DNA from 2 places in the Pseudomonas sp. AC255 genome. Region 1 is predicted to be linked to the other one. Evidence: predicted binding sites of a transcription regulator. Region 1 holds the regulator's gene; the other holds the start of a gene.

Region 1 (7,917 bases):
GCGTCCGGCCCTGCGTGAGGCGGCGCTGCGCCAGAGCAGCAAGACCTACGTCGAACTGTTGAATTTCATCAGCGAGCACGGCGAATACCCACGCACCCAGCGCCTGCTGCATCCGGACACCGGCAATGCCCGCCGCGCCTCAACTTCTCATCAGTATGGAGTCCATTGAAATGGCTTTTACCTTGCCTGCCTTGCCTTACGCCTACGATGCCCTCGAGCCGCACATCGATGCGCAGACCATGGAAATCCATTACACCAAGCATCACCAGACCTACATCAACAACCTCAACGCCGCCGTGGAAGGCACCGAGTTCGCCGAGTGGCCGGTGGAAAAACTCGTCGCCAGCGTGCAGCAACTGCCGGAAAAACTTCGCGCGGCGGTGATCAATCAGGGCGGCGGCCACGCCAACCATTCGCTGTTCTGGGAAGTGATGGTGCCCAACGGTGGCGGCAAGCCCAGCGGCGCGCTGGCCAAGGCCATCGACGAGCAACTGGGCGGACTCGACAGTTTCAAGGAAGCGTTCACCAAAGCCGCGCTGACCCGTTTTGGCAGCGGCTGGGCGTGGCTGAGCGTGACACCGGAGAAAAAACTGGTCGTGGAAAGCAGCGGCAACCAGGACAGCCCGTTGATGAACGGCAACACCCCGATCCTTGGCCTCGATGTCTGGGAGCACGCTTACTACCTGCGTTACCAGAACCGTCGCCCGGAATACATCAACGCGTTCTACAACGTGATCAACTGGCCGGAAGTTGCTGCGCGCTATCAGGCCGCACTGGTTTAAGCCTTCAATAAAAACAATCAGGGCTGACTATGGGCACGGAAACACTGGCGATTGGCAGTGGGCGCATGTTTCGTTACGCGGTGGGTTCGCTTTTGCTGTTGGCGGGTATGACTTTACTGGTCGCCCACGCTTTGCAATGGCTGAATCTGGAACCGAGGCTGTTACGTGCCTTGCAGGGCGGTGCCATCTGCGCCTTGGGCACGGCGCTTGGCGCGGTGCCGGTGCTGGTGATCCGGCGCATGCCGCAGGCACTCAGCGACACCTTGCTGGGATTTGGTGCCGGGGTGATGCTGGCGGCGACGGCGTTTTCGTTGATCGTGCCGGGCATAGCTGCAGCTGAGAGCCTTGGCCTGACGCCGTGGGCCGCCAGTGGCCTGATCTGCTTCGGCATCCTGCTCGGTGCGTTCGGTCTGTATCTGGTGGATCGGCGCATTTGCGGTGCCTCGCCGGAAATGCTCGTCGGCACGCTGGAGCATCCGGTGATTCCACCGCGAATCTGGCTGTTCGTGTTCGCCATCATCGCGCACAACATTCCGGAAGGCATGGCGGTTGGCGTATCTGCCGGAGGCGGGATGGCGGACGCCGACAGTCTGGCGATGGGCATTGCGTTGCAGGATGTGCCGGAAGGACTGGTGATTGCTCTGGTGCTGGCCGGGGCGGGAATGTCGCGGGTCAGGGCGTTTCTGATCGGCGCGGCGTCGGGGCTGGTCGAACCGATATTTGCGCTGCTGTGTGCGTGGCTCGTGAGTCTGGCTCAGGTGCTGTTGCCGTTGGGGCTGGCACTGGCGGCGGGGGCGATGTTGCTGGTGGTGACCCACGAAGTGATCCCGGAATCGCGCCGTCATGGGCATGACAAGCTGGCCAGTCTGGGCCTTCTGATCGGGTTTTGTCTGATGATGGTGATGGATACGGCGTTGGGGTGAATGGAGGCGAGGAACAGTGTCCCCGCCTCGAGGATTATTCACCTTCGTCGAAATACCTTTCGATCAGATCGACCAATGCGTCCATGGCTTCCTGAGCCTGTTCGCCTTCGGTGCTCAAATGGATCTTGGTGCCTTTACCCGCCGCGAGCATCATCATTGCCATGATGCTCTTGCCGTCGACAGTCGTTTCAGGTGTGCGTCCCACTCGGATCGTGCAGTCTGGATACTGACCCGCCACGCCGACAAATTTGGCCGATGCCCGGGCATGCAGGCCCAGCTTATTGATGATTTCGATTTCACGAGCAGGCATCGCGGTGTAAATCCTTTAGGTGAGGTCGCGGTGGCGAACCTGGACGTTCTTCAGGGTTTTCTGCAGGGCCTGACCCAGTCGTTCGGTCAGGTAGACGGAGCGGTGATGCCCGCCGGTGCAGCCAATGGCAATGGTGACGTAGGCGCGGTTGCTGGCGGCGAAGCGTGGCAGCCACTTGTTCAGGTAGGCGTAGATGTCCTGATACATTTCTTCGACATCCGGCTGCTGCGCCAGGTACTCGGCCACCGGTGCATCAAGGCCCGACTGAGCGCGCAGCTCCGGTTTCCAGTACGGATTGGGCAGGCAGCGCACGTCGAACACCAGGTCGGCGTCGACCGGCATGCCGCGCTTGAAGCCGAACGACTCGACCAGAAACGCCGTACCGGGCTCCGGTTGATTCAACAGGCGCAACTTGATGGTGTCGCGCAGTTGATACAGATTCAGACTGGTGGTGTTGATCTTCAGGTCGGCCAGATCGGCGATCGGACCGAGCAGGGCGGTTTCGTCGTGAATCGCCTCGGCCAGTGAGCGATTGGCGTTGCTCAGCGGGTGACGACGACGGGTCTCGGAAAAACGCTTGAGCAGGGTTTCTTCATCGGCGTCCAGGTACAGCACATCGCACTTGATATGCTTGGCACGCACGTCTTCGAGCAACTCAGGGAAACGTGACAGATGGCTGGGCAGGTTGCGCGCATCGATCGACACGGCGACCAGCGGCTGCGCCAGTTCCGTGTGAATCAGCGCCCGCTCGGCCAGTTCCGGCAGCAAACCGGCCGGCAGATTGTCGATGCAGTAGTAGCCGTTGTCCTCAAGGACATTCAGGGCGGTACTTTTACCCGAGCCCGAACGGCCACTGACAATGATCAAACGCATGATTAGTGCCCGTTCTGCTCGTCCAGTACGACCTGGTACAAGGCTTCATTGCTCGGAGCGCTGCGTAGCTTGTCGCGCACTTCCTTGCGGTCGAGCATGCTGGCGATCTGGCGCAACAACTCCAGATGCGCGTCGGTTGCGGCTTCCGGGACCAGCAATACGAACAACAGGTCCACCGGAGCGCCGTCGATGGCGTCGAAATCGATCGGGGCTTCGAGGTGCAGCAGGGCGCTCACTGGCCCCGCGCAGCCCTTGAGGCGGCAGTGGGGAATGGCGATGCCGTTGCCAAAACCGGTGGAGCCGAGTTTTTCACGGGCGATCAGCGCCTCGAAGACATCCTGCATCGCCAGATCCGGCACTTCGCGGTGGATCAGGTTGGCAATCTGTTCGAGGGCTTTTTCTTGCTGCCGCCCGGCGCGTTCACTTGGGAACGGCCGGGGGTCAGGATGGTTTCAAGTCGGATCATGGATAGGGGTGTTAACGACCGGTCGCGCCCTGGAGGAGGCTCTGGGTCTTTTCCTTATGCTTTTTGAGTTGGCGATCCAGCTTGTCGGTAAGTGAGTCGATCGCAGCGTACATGTCGGTATCTTCTGCGTTTGCGACCACTTCACTGCCGGGAATATGCAAGGTGGCTTCGATCTTCTGTTTCAGCTTTTCGACGCACATCGTGACCTGCACGTTGGTGATCTTGTCGAAATGTCGCTCCAGTCGCTGGAGTTTTTCCTCGATGTAGGAACGCAGAGGTTGGGTCACTTCCAGTTGGTGTCCACTGATGTTGACTTGCATACAGCTTCTCCTTCGTTGCCAGTGCATAAAGCGGCAGGCCGAAAAGCCTGCCACTGGAACGCTGTAACGTGGCTTACATCAACCGCTTGCGTTCGCTCGAAGGCGCGATTCCGAGGGATTCGCGGTACTTGGCGACGGTGCGGCGAGCCACCTGAATGCCTTGTGCCTCCAGTAAACCAGCGATCTTGCTGTCACTCAACGGCTTTTTCTGATTTTCCGCAGCGACCAGTTTCTTGATGATCGCGCGGATCGCCGTGGACGAGCATTCGCCGCCTTCGGAGGTGCTGACGTGGCTGGAGAAAAAGTATTTCAGCTCATAAATACCGCGCGGGGTATGCATGAATTTTTGTGTGGTCACCCGGGAAATCGTCGATTCGTGCATGCCGACCGCTTCGGCGATGTCATGCAATACCAACGGCTTCATTGCTTCGTCGCCGTACTCGAGGAAGCCGCGCTGATGTTCGACGATCTGCGTGGCCACTTTCATCAGGGTTTCGTTGCGGCTCTGCAGGCTCTTGATGAACCAGCGGGCCTCCTGCAACTGGTTGCGCATGAAAGTGTTGTCGGCGCTGGTGTCGGCACGCTTCACAAAACCGGCGTACTGGGCGTTGACGCGCAGGCGAGGCACCGATTCCTGGTTCAGCTCGACCAGCCAGCGCTCGTTGTCCTTGCGCACGATCACGTCGGGAATGACGTATTCGGCTTCGGTCGACTCGATCTGTGAACCGGGACGCGGATTGAGGCTTTGCACCAGTTCGATGACCTGGCGCAGCTCGTCTTCCTTGAGCTTCATGCGCCGCATCAACTGGCTGTAATCGCGGCTGCCGAGCAGGTCGATGTAATCGGCGACCAGACGCTTGGCCTCGGTCAGCCACGGCGTCTTCGCGGGCAGCTGGCGCAGTTGCAGCAGCAGGCATTCGCTGAGGTTGCGGGCGCCGATACCGGCGGGCTCGAATTGCTGGATGCGATGCAGGACGGCTTCGATTTCGTCGAGCTCGATGTCTAGTTCCGGGTCGAACGCTTCAAGAATCTCTTCGAGTGTTTCGTCCAGATAGCCCTGATTGTTGATGCAGTCGATCAGAGTCACGGCGATCAGGCGATCGGTGTCGGACATCGGTGCCAGGTTCAGTTGCCAGAGCAGATGGCTTTGCAGGCTCTCTCCGGCGGACGTGCGGGTGGTGAAATCCCACTCATCGTCATCGCTGCTCGGCAGGCTGCTGGCGCTGGTCTGGTAGACGTCTTCCCAGGCGGTATCCACTGGCAGTTCGTTGGGGATGCGCTCGTTCCAATCGCCATCCTCGAGGTTATCCACCGTCGGGGCGGTTTCCTGGTAGGAGGGTTCCTGGATCTCGGCGGGCTTCTGTTCGGCGTTGTCGGCCAGCGGATCGGCGTTGTCGAAGTCGTCGCCTTCTTCCTGGCGCTCGAGCATCGGATTGGATTCCAGAGCCTCCTGGATCTCCTGTTGCAGGTCCAGGGTCGACAATTGGAGCAGGCGGATGGCCTGTTGCAGCTGCGGTGTCATCGTCAGCTGCTGGCCCATTCTCAAGACTAGCGATGGTTTCATGGCAGGGGCTTAACACCTTATTCGCCGGCGCTTTGCGCCATCCACTACAGGGCGCCGAAGCGCCAAACTTAAGCAAATTATATGCCTGAAACTGAAGTGTTTGCCTAGAGCGCTGTAACAATTAAAGCGGATAAATGCGCCTTGAATCGATACAGCGCTGTCGCGCTTACAGGCGGAACTCGTGACCCAGATAAACTTCCTTGACCAGATCGTTGGCCAGGATGGTCTCGGCATCGCCTTCAGCGATCAGTTGACCGTCGTTGACGATGTAAGCGGTTTCGCAGATATCCAGCGTCTCACGCACGTTGTGGTCGGTGATCAGCACGCCGATGCCCTTGGCCTTGAGGTGATGGATGATCTGCTTGATGTCGCCGACCGAGATCGGGTCGACACCGGCGAACGGTTCGTCGAGCAGGATGAACTTGGGTGCAGTGGCCAGGGCGCGAGCGATTTCCACCCGGCGACGCTCACCGCCGGACAGGCTCATGCCGAGGTTGTCGCGGATGTGGCTGATGTGGAATTCCTGCAGCAGGCTTTCCAGCTCCTTGCGACGACCGGCCTTGTCCAGCTCCGGGCGGGTCTCGAGGATCGCCATGATGTTGTCGGCGACCGACAGTTTACGGAAGATCGACGCTTCTTGCGGCAGATAGCCGATACCGGCCTTGGCGCGGCCGTGCATCGGCTGGTGGCTGACGTCCAGATCATCGATCAGCACACGGCCCTGATCTGCCTGCACCAGGCCAACGATCATGTAGAAGCACGTAGTCTTGCCGGCGCCGTTCGGACCGAGCAAGCCGACGATCTGCCCGCTGTCGATCGACAGGCTGACGTCACGCACGACCTGGCGGCTTTTATAGGCCTTGGCCAGGTGCTGAGCTTTCAGAGTTGCCATTACTGGGATTTCTCTTCGGTTTTCTTCTTCGGCTGGATCACCATGTCGATGCGCGGACGCGATTCGGTGACCTTGCTGCCCGTGGCGCGACCGGCGCTGGCCAGCTTCTTCACGGTGTCGTAGACGATTTTTTCGCCCTGGGTGACGTTGTTATCCTTGTCGATAACCTTGGCCTTGTCGATCAGCACCACCCGGTTCTGCTGGGCGTGGTATTGAATCGTCACGCCGTAGCCCTTGACCGGGTTGGCGTCGCCCTGGGTCTGCAACTGCTCGAAGTAAGCCAGGTTGCCTACCGAGGTCACCACGTCGATGTCGCCATTGGGCGCGCGCGTCATGGTCACGGTGTTGCCTTTAACGATCATCGAGCCTTGGGTAATGATCACGTCACCTTTATAGGTGGCGATGCCATTCTTGTCGTCCAGTTGGGCGTCGTCGGCCTGAATGCGGATAGGCTGCTGCTGATCGTTCGGCAGGGACCAGGCGCTCGCGCTTCCCAGTGCTGCGCCCAGACTGAGCAAAATAGGGAGGGTTTTAACGAGCCTCATACTGTCCTCTTACGTTCGATTGCAGGTGTATCCTGCTGTCCTTCAGGTACGCTTTCATTCCGACGCCAGTCGATACGCCGCCAGCGCCCTCGATTCTAACGGGTTGCGCGGTCTGCGCATATTCTTGCTGCGGGAACACGGTCATGCGGGTGCTGGTGATCAGGGTGCCGCGCTGTTTCTCATCGGTGCGCTGTACGCGTACCGAATCGATCAATTCAACTTCGGTGCCGCCCGAATTCACTTCGCCGCGCTCGCTGGTCACGTGCCACGGGAAGTCGGTGCCGCGGTACATGTTCAAATCAGGCTTGGTTACCAGAGTGACATCGGTGGCCTTGACGTGCTCGGCCTTGTCGGAGGTCATCTCGTACTGCACGTTGCCGTCGGGCAGGTATTGAATGGTGTGCGTGTTGGTCGCGTACCAGTCGATCGGATTCTCGGCGGCCGAGACCGGCGGCTTGTCGAGGAAGCGCTCAGGGCTGATGTTCCAGTAGCCCACCGCAGCGAAAATCGCCGCGATGCAGCCGAACAGCAGGAAATTGCGAAACTTTTTGCTAAACATGGTCAGGCTCACAGGTACGCGGCGTTGGCCGCTTCGAGGCGGCCCTGGGCGCGCAGGATCAATTCGCAGAATTCGCGGGCGGCACCTTCGCCGCCACGGGCGCGGGTAACGCCGTGGGCGTGTTCGCGGACGAAATCGGCAGCGTTGGCCACCGCCATGCCCAGCCCTACACGGCGGATCACCGGCAAGTCTGGCAGATCGTCACCGAGATAGGCGACTTCTTCATAGTTTAGGCCCAGTTGCGCGAGCAGACCGTCGAGTACCACCAGTTTGTCCTCGCGCCCCTGAAACAGATGCGGGATGCCGAGGTTTTTCGCGCGGCGCTCGACCACCGGGGTCTTGCGGCCACTGATGATCGCCGTCTGCACGCCGGCATTCATCAGCATCTTGATGCCCTGGCCGTCGAGGGTGTTGAAGGTCTTGAACTCGCTGCCGTCTTCGAGGAAGTACAGGCGCCCGTCGGTGAGCACACCGTCGACGTCGAACACTGCCAGTTTGATCGCTTTGCCGCGTTGCAGCAGATCGTTGCTCATTACATGACTCCTGCGCGCAGCAGATCGGAGAGGTTGAAGGCGCCGATCGGGCGATCCTCCTCGTCGACGACTACCAGGGCGTTGATTCGATGGTCTTCCATGATTTTCAGGGCTTCGGCGGCGAGCATGTCGGGCCGGGCGGTCTTGCCG
Region 2 (7,917 bases), 4.0 Mb from region 1:
AACCTGTCGAAACAAACCGAACTGCTGCTGAACAACGTCGCGGTGAGCATTGCGCCGTTCGCCATCAAGGCTCCGGACGGACGTCCGCTGGCCAGGCTCGAACGCCTCGACGTCAGCGAAACCTCGCTGGACCTGGCCAAGCAGCAAGTGGTGGTCGGCAAGATCCGCAGCAACAAACTGGAAACCTGGGCGGCGCTGGAAGCTGACGGCCAACTGGACTGGCAGAAGCTGTTCGCCAGCCAGCCGTCGAAACCGGCTGCCAAAGCCGCTGCCGAACCGGCGGATGCACCGGCCGCCGCCGACTCGCCGAAACCTGAGCCAAGCGCCCCGAGCAAGCCATGGCAGGTGCTGGTCAAGGATGTGCAACTGCGCAACTACACGGTTCATCTCGCCGACCGCTCGGCGCAACCAGCGGTGGCGCTGGACATCACCCCGCTGAACGTCGATCTGCAGGATTTCGATAGCCTCAACGGCTCGCCTTTCAAGCTCAAGCTCGACAGCGGCCTGGGCAAGCAAGGCAAGATCAGCGCCGACGGCACGGTCAATCTGGCCCCGGTCAACGCACAGCTGAACGTGAAAACCCAGGACGTCGACTTGCGTGTCGCACAGTCCTATATCAACCCGTTCATTCGCCTGGAACTGCGCAGCGGCATGCTCGGCAGTGACCTCAAGGTCAACCTGAAGAGCACCGAGCCACTGGCCCTCAGCGTCACCGGCCGCGCGCAGATTGATCAACTGCACACCCTCGATACGCTGAAGACCCGCGACTTCCTCAAATGGCAGCAAGTCGTGGTCGACGGCATCAATTATCAGCACGGCGACAGCCTGTCGATCGACAAGGTCAATCTGTTGCAGCCGTATGTGCGCTTCATGATCAACGACGATCGCACCACCAACGTCGACGACCTGCTGATCCCGCAACCGGCCGACAGCGGAGCAAAAAGCACCGCAGCCAAACCGGCCGGCAAGGACAAACCACTGGGCATTCACATCGGCGCGATTGCGATCAACGACGGCTCGGCCAACTTCGCCGACTTCAGCCTGACGCCGAATTTCGCCACCGCCGTGCAGCAGCTCAACGGTCAGATCGGCACCATTGACAGTCGTCAGGCGAAGCCGGCCAGCGTCGATATCAAAGGCAAGGTCGACCGTTATGCGCCGGTGACCATCAAGGGTGCGGTCAATCCGTTCGACCCGATGGCCAGCCTCGACATCGCCACCAGCTTCAAGCGCGTCGAACTGACGACCCTGACGCCCTACTCCGGCAAATTCGCCGGCTACCGCATCCGCAAGGGCCGGCTCAACCTCGATCTGCACTACCTGATCACCAAAGGCCAGCTGAAAGCCGAGAACAAGGTCGTCGTCGAGCAGCTGCAACTGGGCGAGAAGGTCGACAGCCCTGATGCAGTGAGTCTGCCGCTGAAACTGGCGATCGCCCTGCTCAAGGACGTCGACGGCAAGATCTCCATCGAATTGCCGGTGACCGGCGACCTGAATAATCCACAGTTCAGCGTGATGCCGATCGTCTGGCAAACCCTGCGCAATTTGATCGTCAAAGCGGCCGCCGCACCGTTCAAAATGATCGGCGGGCTGGTCAGTGGCGGCGGCTCCGAAGACCTCGGCACGGTGTCCTTCGCGCCGGGCTCCAGCGATCTGAGCAAAGACGCCGAAGCGGCGCTGGTGAAACTGTCGCAGGCACTCAAGGAACGTCCGGCGCTGCGCCTGGAAATCGAAGGCACTGCTGCGAAGAGCAGCGATGGGCCACTGCTGGCCGAGCAACGTCTGGAACGCGAATATCAGTACAACTACTACAAGATGCTCCAGCGCCGTGGCGACAAAGTCCCGGCCCAGGCCTCGCTGTTGCAAGTGCCCGAAAGCGAGAAAGGCGCGTTGCTCGAAGGCATCTACCGCACCCGCTTGAAAACCCAGCCACCGGCAGAATGGAAAGACCTCGGCAAAGAAGAACGCACGGCGAAAATGCGCCAAGGCGTGATCGCATTCTGGAGTGGCAGCGACGTGCTGTTGCGACAGTTGGGCCAGGACCGCGCCAGCACCATCAAGGATTACCTGGTCGACAAGGGCAAGCTCGAGGATGACCGCGTGTATTTCATCGACGCCAACCTCGGCGAGGCCGAAAGCGATGGCCGCGTGGTCACGCAAATGCACCTGGATGCCGAATGACCGTGCGTAACTGGTTGATGGCGCTCGCTCTCACGTGCGCCGCCGGCCATGCGTCGGCTTCGGATACATTGCGCTGCGGCAGCCAATTGATCAGCCTCGGCGACCGCGCCAGCGAAGTGCTGCAAAAATGTGGTGAGCCGGTCAGTCGCGATGTGCTCGGCTACAAGCGCAGTGCCAATCGCCGCGAAGAGTTTCAGGTCGAGGAATGGACCTACGGGCCGAACAACGGCATGTACCAGTACCTGCGCTTTGAAGGTAATCGCTTGAGGCAGATCAACAGCAAACGCGGTAACTAAGCCGAACGAAATTCACCCTGTGGGAGCGAGCCTGCTCGCGAATACGGTCTGTCTACTGACGAACTTGTCGGCTGACACTACGCATTCGCGAGCAGGCTCGCTCCCACATTGGTATTGCCCAAAATAGAACAGGCCCCGACACAAGTGCCGGGGCCTGTAATGGTCACATCCGTGTGACCGTTCGCATGAACTCTAAAGTTGCGGCAGACGTATTGCTCGGCCCGTCTGTCGCGTCTTCTCCCGGTTCAGGCGAGAAGTCTTGCCTTACTCGGCTTTCAGGCCGTCAGCGGAGACCGCTTTAACGCCTTTGATTTTCTTGGCGATGCCTACGGCGACTTCTTTCTGCGACTCGGTTACCGCAGTGGTCGACGACAGGGAAACTACACCCTTGTTGGTTTCGACTTTGATATCAGTGCCTGGAATGCCTTTTTCGGTGACCAGATCAGCTTTGACCTTGGTGGTGATCCAGGTATCGGAAGTCTCTTCTTTAGCCTTGGTCATTTCACCGGCAGCCAGAACCATTGGCGACTGGGTAGCCTGAGCGGACTGGGCGAAAGCGCCACCAGCCATGGTCAGGGTCAGAGCGGTAGCAGCGGCAGTGATAGCGAACTTCTTCATACGAGTAACTCCTGTTTTTACTGGAAGTCTGCTGTAACGCTTGTCAGCAGGGTTACCGGATATATTGCGAACGCTGTGCCAACTTTTTTCCATATAAATTCTTTTAAAAACAATGAGTTATGAAAAATGCCAATTTTCATTTTCATGCAAAATGCATGACTCGCTCAATCTTCGCATGCAAGTTGCGGTTTTTTGGAAAGTTCATAAGCTGCTGAAATTATTGGAGCTTTTGTTAAGTGGTCGGGATATGAAAATGCCCCGCGATGCGGGGCATTCTGGGTGCAACAAATGGATCAAGTCCCACTGGCAGCGCAGCCTTTTGGCGAATAGTCAGGAGCGACCGTAGTGCCACAACTCCAGCCGCCGGCCGCCGTACGAGTCAGCGTGATGGTTTTGCCCAATACAGGCGCTGGCGCGTTGGCCAACGTACATACAATCGTTCCAGCTCCGTCTGCAGCGGTACCTGAGGCAGTCAGAGCGCAATTGGAGGTAGTGGTGACGTTATCGCCTTTCACCGCCGCCAAGCTTGGATTTGTCCCCTGATTGATCAGGTCTTCAAACGGCACCTTCATCGCGCTGATCTCCGCCAGCCCCGCCGTCACCTTCGACCGCGCCTGATACTTCGAATACTGCGGCAAAGCGATCGTCGCCAGAATGCCGATGATCGCCACGACGATCAGCAGCTCAATCAATGTGAAACCTTGTTGTTTTTTCATAGACACGCTCCATGCATGAGTCGAAATCTCATGATCTGAACAAGGCTCAGCACAGCCCATGCCAACGCCCTTTTGCCCCCGCCTGCTGGGCGCGCGCAATCCACTGTGCCGTTTCCTACAACCCGCAACCGCACTATCTGACACTTTTTGTCACCTGCACCGGCCGTGTTTGGCGCTGTCACTTGACTAGGCTATAAGTCATGAACGGCAAGCGTGCGGAATCCCCATGAATGACATCGCTCTGAGCGGTCTGGCCAAGCAATTGGTCCAGGCCGAACTGCTCACGGAAACAAGCGCCCGGCAATCCTGGGCGCAGGCCCAGCGCAATCGCGTGTCGCTGGTCAATTACCTGGTGCACAACAAACTGGTCAACAGCCGGCAAATTGCCGAGATCGCCTCGGAACATTTCGGCATGGCCCTGCTCGATCTACATTGCCTCGACAAAGAGACTCAGCCCAAGGGCCTGGTCAGTGAGAAACTGGTTCGCCAGCACTGCGCCCTGCCCCTCTGGCGGCGCGGCAACAAATTGTTCGTGGGCCTTTCCGACCCAAGCAATCAGCAGGCGATCAGCGACATCCAGTTCAGCACCGGCCTGAGCACAGAAGCGATTCTGGTGGAGGACGACAAGCTCAGCGACGCCATCGACAAGTTCTTCGACAGCCATGCCTCGGGCCTGGAGGAAATGGCCGATGTCGATCTCGACGGCCTCGACGTCGAGTCCATTGATGACAACAAACAGGACGTGATTGGCGGCCTAGATGCCGACGACGCCCCGGTCGTACGTTTTGTGCACAAGATGCTGCTCGATGCGATCAAAAGCGGCTCTTCCGACCTGCATTTCGAACCCTACGAAAAAAACTATCGGGTGCGCATGCGCACCGACGGCATGCTGCGCGAGGTGGCCAAGCCGCCGATCCAGTTGGCCGGGCGCATTGCCGCGCGCTTGAAGGTAATGGCCAGTCTGGATATCTCGGAACGGCGCAAACCTCAGGACGGCCGCATCAAAATGCGCCTGTCGAAAAGCAAATCCATCGATTTCCGCGTCAACACCCTGCCGACTCTGTGGGGCGAAAAAGTGGTGATCCGGATTCTCGACCCGTCCAGTGCGCAAATGGGCATCGATGCGCTGGGCTACGAGGCCGAACAAAAGGCCTTGTACCTGGCCGCACTGAAACAGCCGCAAGGGATGATTCTGGTCACCGGCCCCACCGGTTCCGGTAAAACCGTGTCGCTGTACACCGGGCTGAACATCCTCAACACCGTCGACATCAATATTTCCACCGCCGAAGATCCGGTGGAAATCAACATGGAAGGCATCAATCAGGTCAACGTCAATCCCCGCCAAGGGCTGGACTTCGCCCAGGCGCTGCGCTCGTTTCTGCGTCAGGACCCGGATGTGATCATGGTCGGCGAGATCCGCGACCTGGAAACCGCCGAGATCGCAATCAAGGCTGCGCAGACCGGCCACCTGGTGCTGTCGACCCTGCACACCAACAGCGCGGCGGAAACCCTCACGCGCCTGCACAACATGGGCATTCCCGGTTTCAACATTGCCACCTCGGTCAGCCTGATCATCGCCCAGCGCCTGGCGCGCAAGTTGTGCGCACACTGCAAGCGGCCGCTCGAAATCCCGCACGAAACCTTGCTCAAGGAAGGCTTCCCCGAGGAACGCATCGGCCATTTCACGATCTACGAGCCGGTCGGTTGCGATCACTGCAATGGCGGTTACAAAGGACGCGTGGGGATTTATGAAGTGGTAAAGAACACACCGGACCTGCAACGGTTGATCATGGCCGAGGGCAATTCGCTGGAAATCGATATTCAGATGCGCCGCGACGGCTTCGCCGATCTGCGCACTTCCGGGCTGCACAAGGCCATGCAAGGCATCACCAGCCTTGAGGAAATCAACCGGGTCACCAAGGATTGAACATGGCGGTCAAGGCAGCGAAAGTCAGCGTTTACGCCTGGGAAGGCACCGACCGCAAAGGCAGTAAAGTCAGCGGCGAGTTGAGCGGACAGAACCCCGCACTGATCAAGGCGCAACTGCGCAAACAGGGGATAAACCCGGGCAAGGTGCGCAAGAAATCCGCCTCCCTGCTGACCTTGGGCAAACGCATCAAACCGCAGGACATCGCCCTGTTCACCCGGCAGATGGCGACCATGATGAAGGCCGGCGTGCCGCTGTTGCAGTCCTTCGACATCATCGGCGAAGGCTTCGAAAACCCGGCCATGCGCAAACTGGTCGACGAGGTCAAACAGGAGGTCGCGGCCGGTAACAGCTTCGCTACGGCCCTGCGCAAGAAACCGCAATACTTCGACGAGTTGTACTGCAATCTGGTCGACGCCGGCGAACAGTCTGGCGCCCTCGACACCTTGCTTGAACGGGTCGCGACCTATAAGGAAAAAAGCGAAGCGCTCAAGGCCAAGATCAAAAAAGCCATGACTTACCCTACTGCGGTGGTGCTGGTGGCGGCGGTGGTGACCGGCATTCTGCTGGTCAAAGTGGTGCCGCAGTTCCAGTCGGTATTCTCCGGGTTCGGCGCCGAACTGCCGGGCTTTACCCTGATGATCATCAGCCTGTCGGAGTTCATGCAGCAGTGGTGGTGGGCGATTCTTTTTGCGCTGGTGGCAGCGTTTTTCGGCACTCGCCACGCGTTGAAGACATCCCAGGCCCTGCGCGACCGTCGCGATGCCTGGCTGCTGAAGCTGCCGCTGGTGGGCACCTTGATGTACAAGTCCGCCGTCGCCCGCTTTGCCCGCACCCTGTCGACCACTTTCGCAGCCGGTGTGCCGCTGGTGGAAGCGCTGGATTCGGTCGCCGGCGCCACCGGCAATGTGGTGTTCAAGCGCGCGGTGCTGCGCGTGCGGCAAGACGTCTCGACCGGCATGCAACTGAATTTCTCCATGCGCAGCACCGGTGTGTTTCCCAACATGGCGGTGCAGATGACCGCCATCGGCGAGGAATCGGGCGCGCTGGATGACATGCTCGACAAGGTCGCCGGTTTTTATGAAGCGGAAGTCGATAACATGGTCGACAACCTCACCAGCCTGATGGAGCCGTTCATCATGGTGGTGCTGGGGGTCATCGTCGGTGGACTGGTGGTGGCCATGTACCTGCCGATCTTCCAGCTTGGCTCAGCGATCTGACATGCCTATCGACGAACTGTTTGCCGTGTATCCGCTGGCCTTTGTGGTCAGCGCGCTGCTGCTCGGGCTGGTGGTCGGCAGCTTCCTCAACGTAGTGGTCTGGCGCCTGCCGAAGATGCTCGAGCGCGACTGGCGCCAGCAGGCCCATGATGTGCTCGGCCTGCCCACTGAAACGCCTGTGCCGACCTACAACCTGATGCTGCCGCACTCCGCGTGCCCGCATTGCGGACACCGGATCCGCCCTTGGGAAAACATTCCGCTGCTCAGTTATCTGTGGCTGCGCGGGCGATGCTCAGGCTGCTCGGCGCCGATCAGCAAACGTTACCCGCTGACCGAACTGGCCTGCGGCGTCCTCTCGGCATTCATTGCCTGGCATCTCGGCTTCGGTTGGCCGGCAGGTCTGCTGATCTTGCTGACATGGGGCTTGCTGGCGATGAGTCTGATCGACTGCGAACATCAGCTGCTGCCCGATGTGCTGGTGCTGCCGCTGCTGTGGCTGGGGCTGATCGTCAACAGCTTCGGCGTGTTCGTGGCGTTGCCCGATGCGTTGTGGGGCGCGGTCGCGGGTTATCTGGCGCTGTGGTCGGTGTTCTGGCTGTTCAAACTGCTCACCGGCAAGGACGGTATCGGCCATGGCGATTTCAAGCTGTTGGCCTTGCTCGGCGCATGGGGTGGCTGGCAGATTCTGCCGCTGACGATTCTTCTATCTTCCCTGGTGGGGGCGATATTGGGCGTTGTCATGCTGCGTCTGCGCGCCCAGGAAACCTCGACGCCGATCCCCTTCGGACCCTTTCTGGCAATTGCCGGCTGGATTGCCTTGCTCTGGGGTGGTCAAATAACCGACTTCTATTGGCAGTCTGTCGGTTTGAAATGAATACCCCTGTGGAAAAACCCTGGATTCTCGGCCTGACCGGCGGCATCGGCAGCGGCAAAAGTGCGGCGGCGCAGCACTTCATCGA

What was found. The regulator sigma-54, encoded in region 1, starts transcription at its own class of promoters, with help from an activator protein. The targets are predictions, from matches to a motif close to ANTGGCATNNANNTTGCTNT.
Region 2: a site for sigma-54 is predicted at 3,858-3,877, ahead of ACZZ0K_RS01470 (pilin). Genes of this name have one in related genera too.

The regions. Positions count from the first base shown of each region.
Region 1 covers NZ_OZ409841.1:4,312,936-4,320,852, reverse strand. Annotated here, with positions in the region: gene ACZZ0K_RS19670 (hypothetical protein) at 1-169, shown strand, start outside; gene ACZZ0K_RS19665 (superoxide dismutase) at 171-782, shown strand; gene ACZZ0K_RS19660 (ZIP family metal transporter) at 812-1,705, shown strand; gene ACZZ0K_RS19655 (HPr family phosphocarrier protein) at 1,740-2,015, opposite strand; gene rapZ (RNase adapter RapZ) at 2,031-2,888, opposite strand; partial or broken gene ptsN (PTS IIA-like nitrogen regulatory protein PtsN) at 2,891-3,354, opposite strand; gene hpf (ribosome hibernation-promoting factor, HPF/YfiA family) at 3,366-3,674, opposite strand; gene ACZZ0K_RS19635 (RNA polymerase factor sigma-54) at 3,748-5,238, opposite strand; gene lptB (LPS export ABC transporter ATP-binding protein) at 5,405-6,130, opposite strand; gene lptA (lipopolysaccharide transport periplasmic protein LptA) at 6,130-6,675, opposite strand; gene lptC (LPS export ABC transporter periplasmic protein LptC) at 6,662-7,234, opposite strand; gene ACZZ0K_RS19615 (KdsC family phosphatase) at 7,243-7,767, opposite strand; gene ACZZ0K_RS19610 (KpsF/GutQ family sugar-phosphate isomerase) at 7,767-7,917, opposite strand, start outside.
Region 2 covers NZ_OZ409841.1:289,588-297,504, reverse strand. Annotated here, with positions in the region: gene ACZZ0K_RS01485 (DUF748 domain-containing protein) at 1-2,181, shown strand, start outside; gene ACZZ0K_RS01480 (DUF2845 domain-containing protein) at 2,178-2,477, shown strand; gene ACZZ0K_RS01475 (BON domain-containing protein) at 2,742-3,095, opposite strand; gene ACZZ0K_RS01470 (pilin) at 3,389-3,811, opposite strand; gene pilB (type IV-A pilus assembly ATPase PilB) at 4,038-5,738, shown strand; gene ACZZ0K_RS01460 (type II secretion system F family protein) at 5,741-6,958, shown strand; gene ACZZ0K_RS01455 (prepilin peptidase) at 6,960-7,832, shown strand; gene coaE (dephospho-CoA kinase) at 7,829-7,917, shown strand, end outside.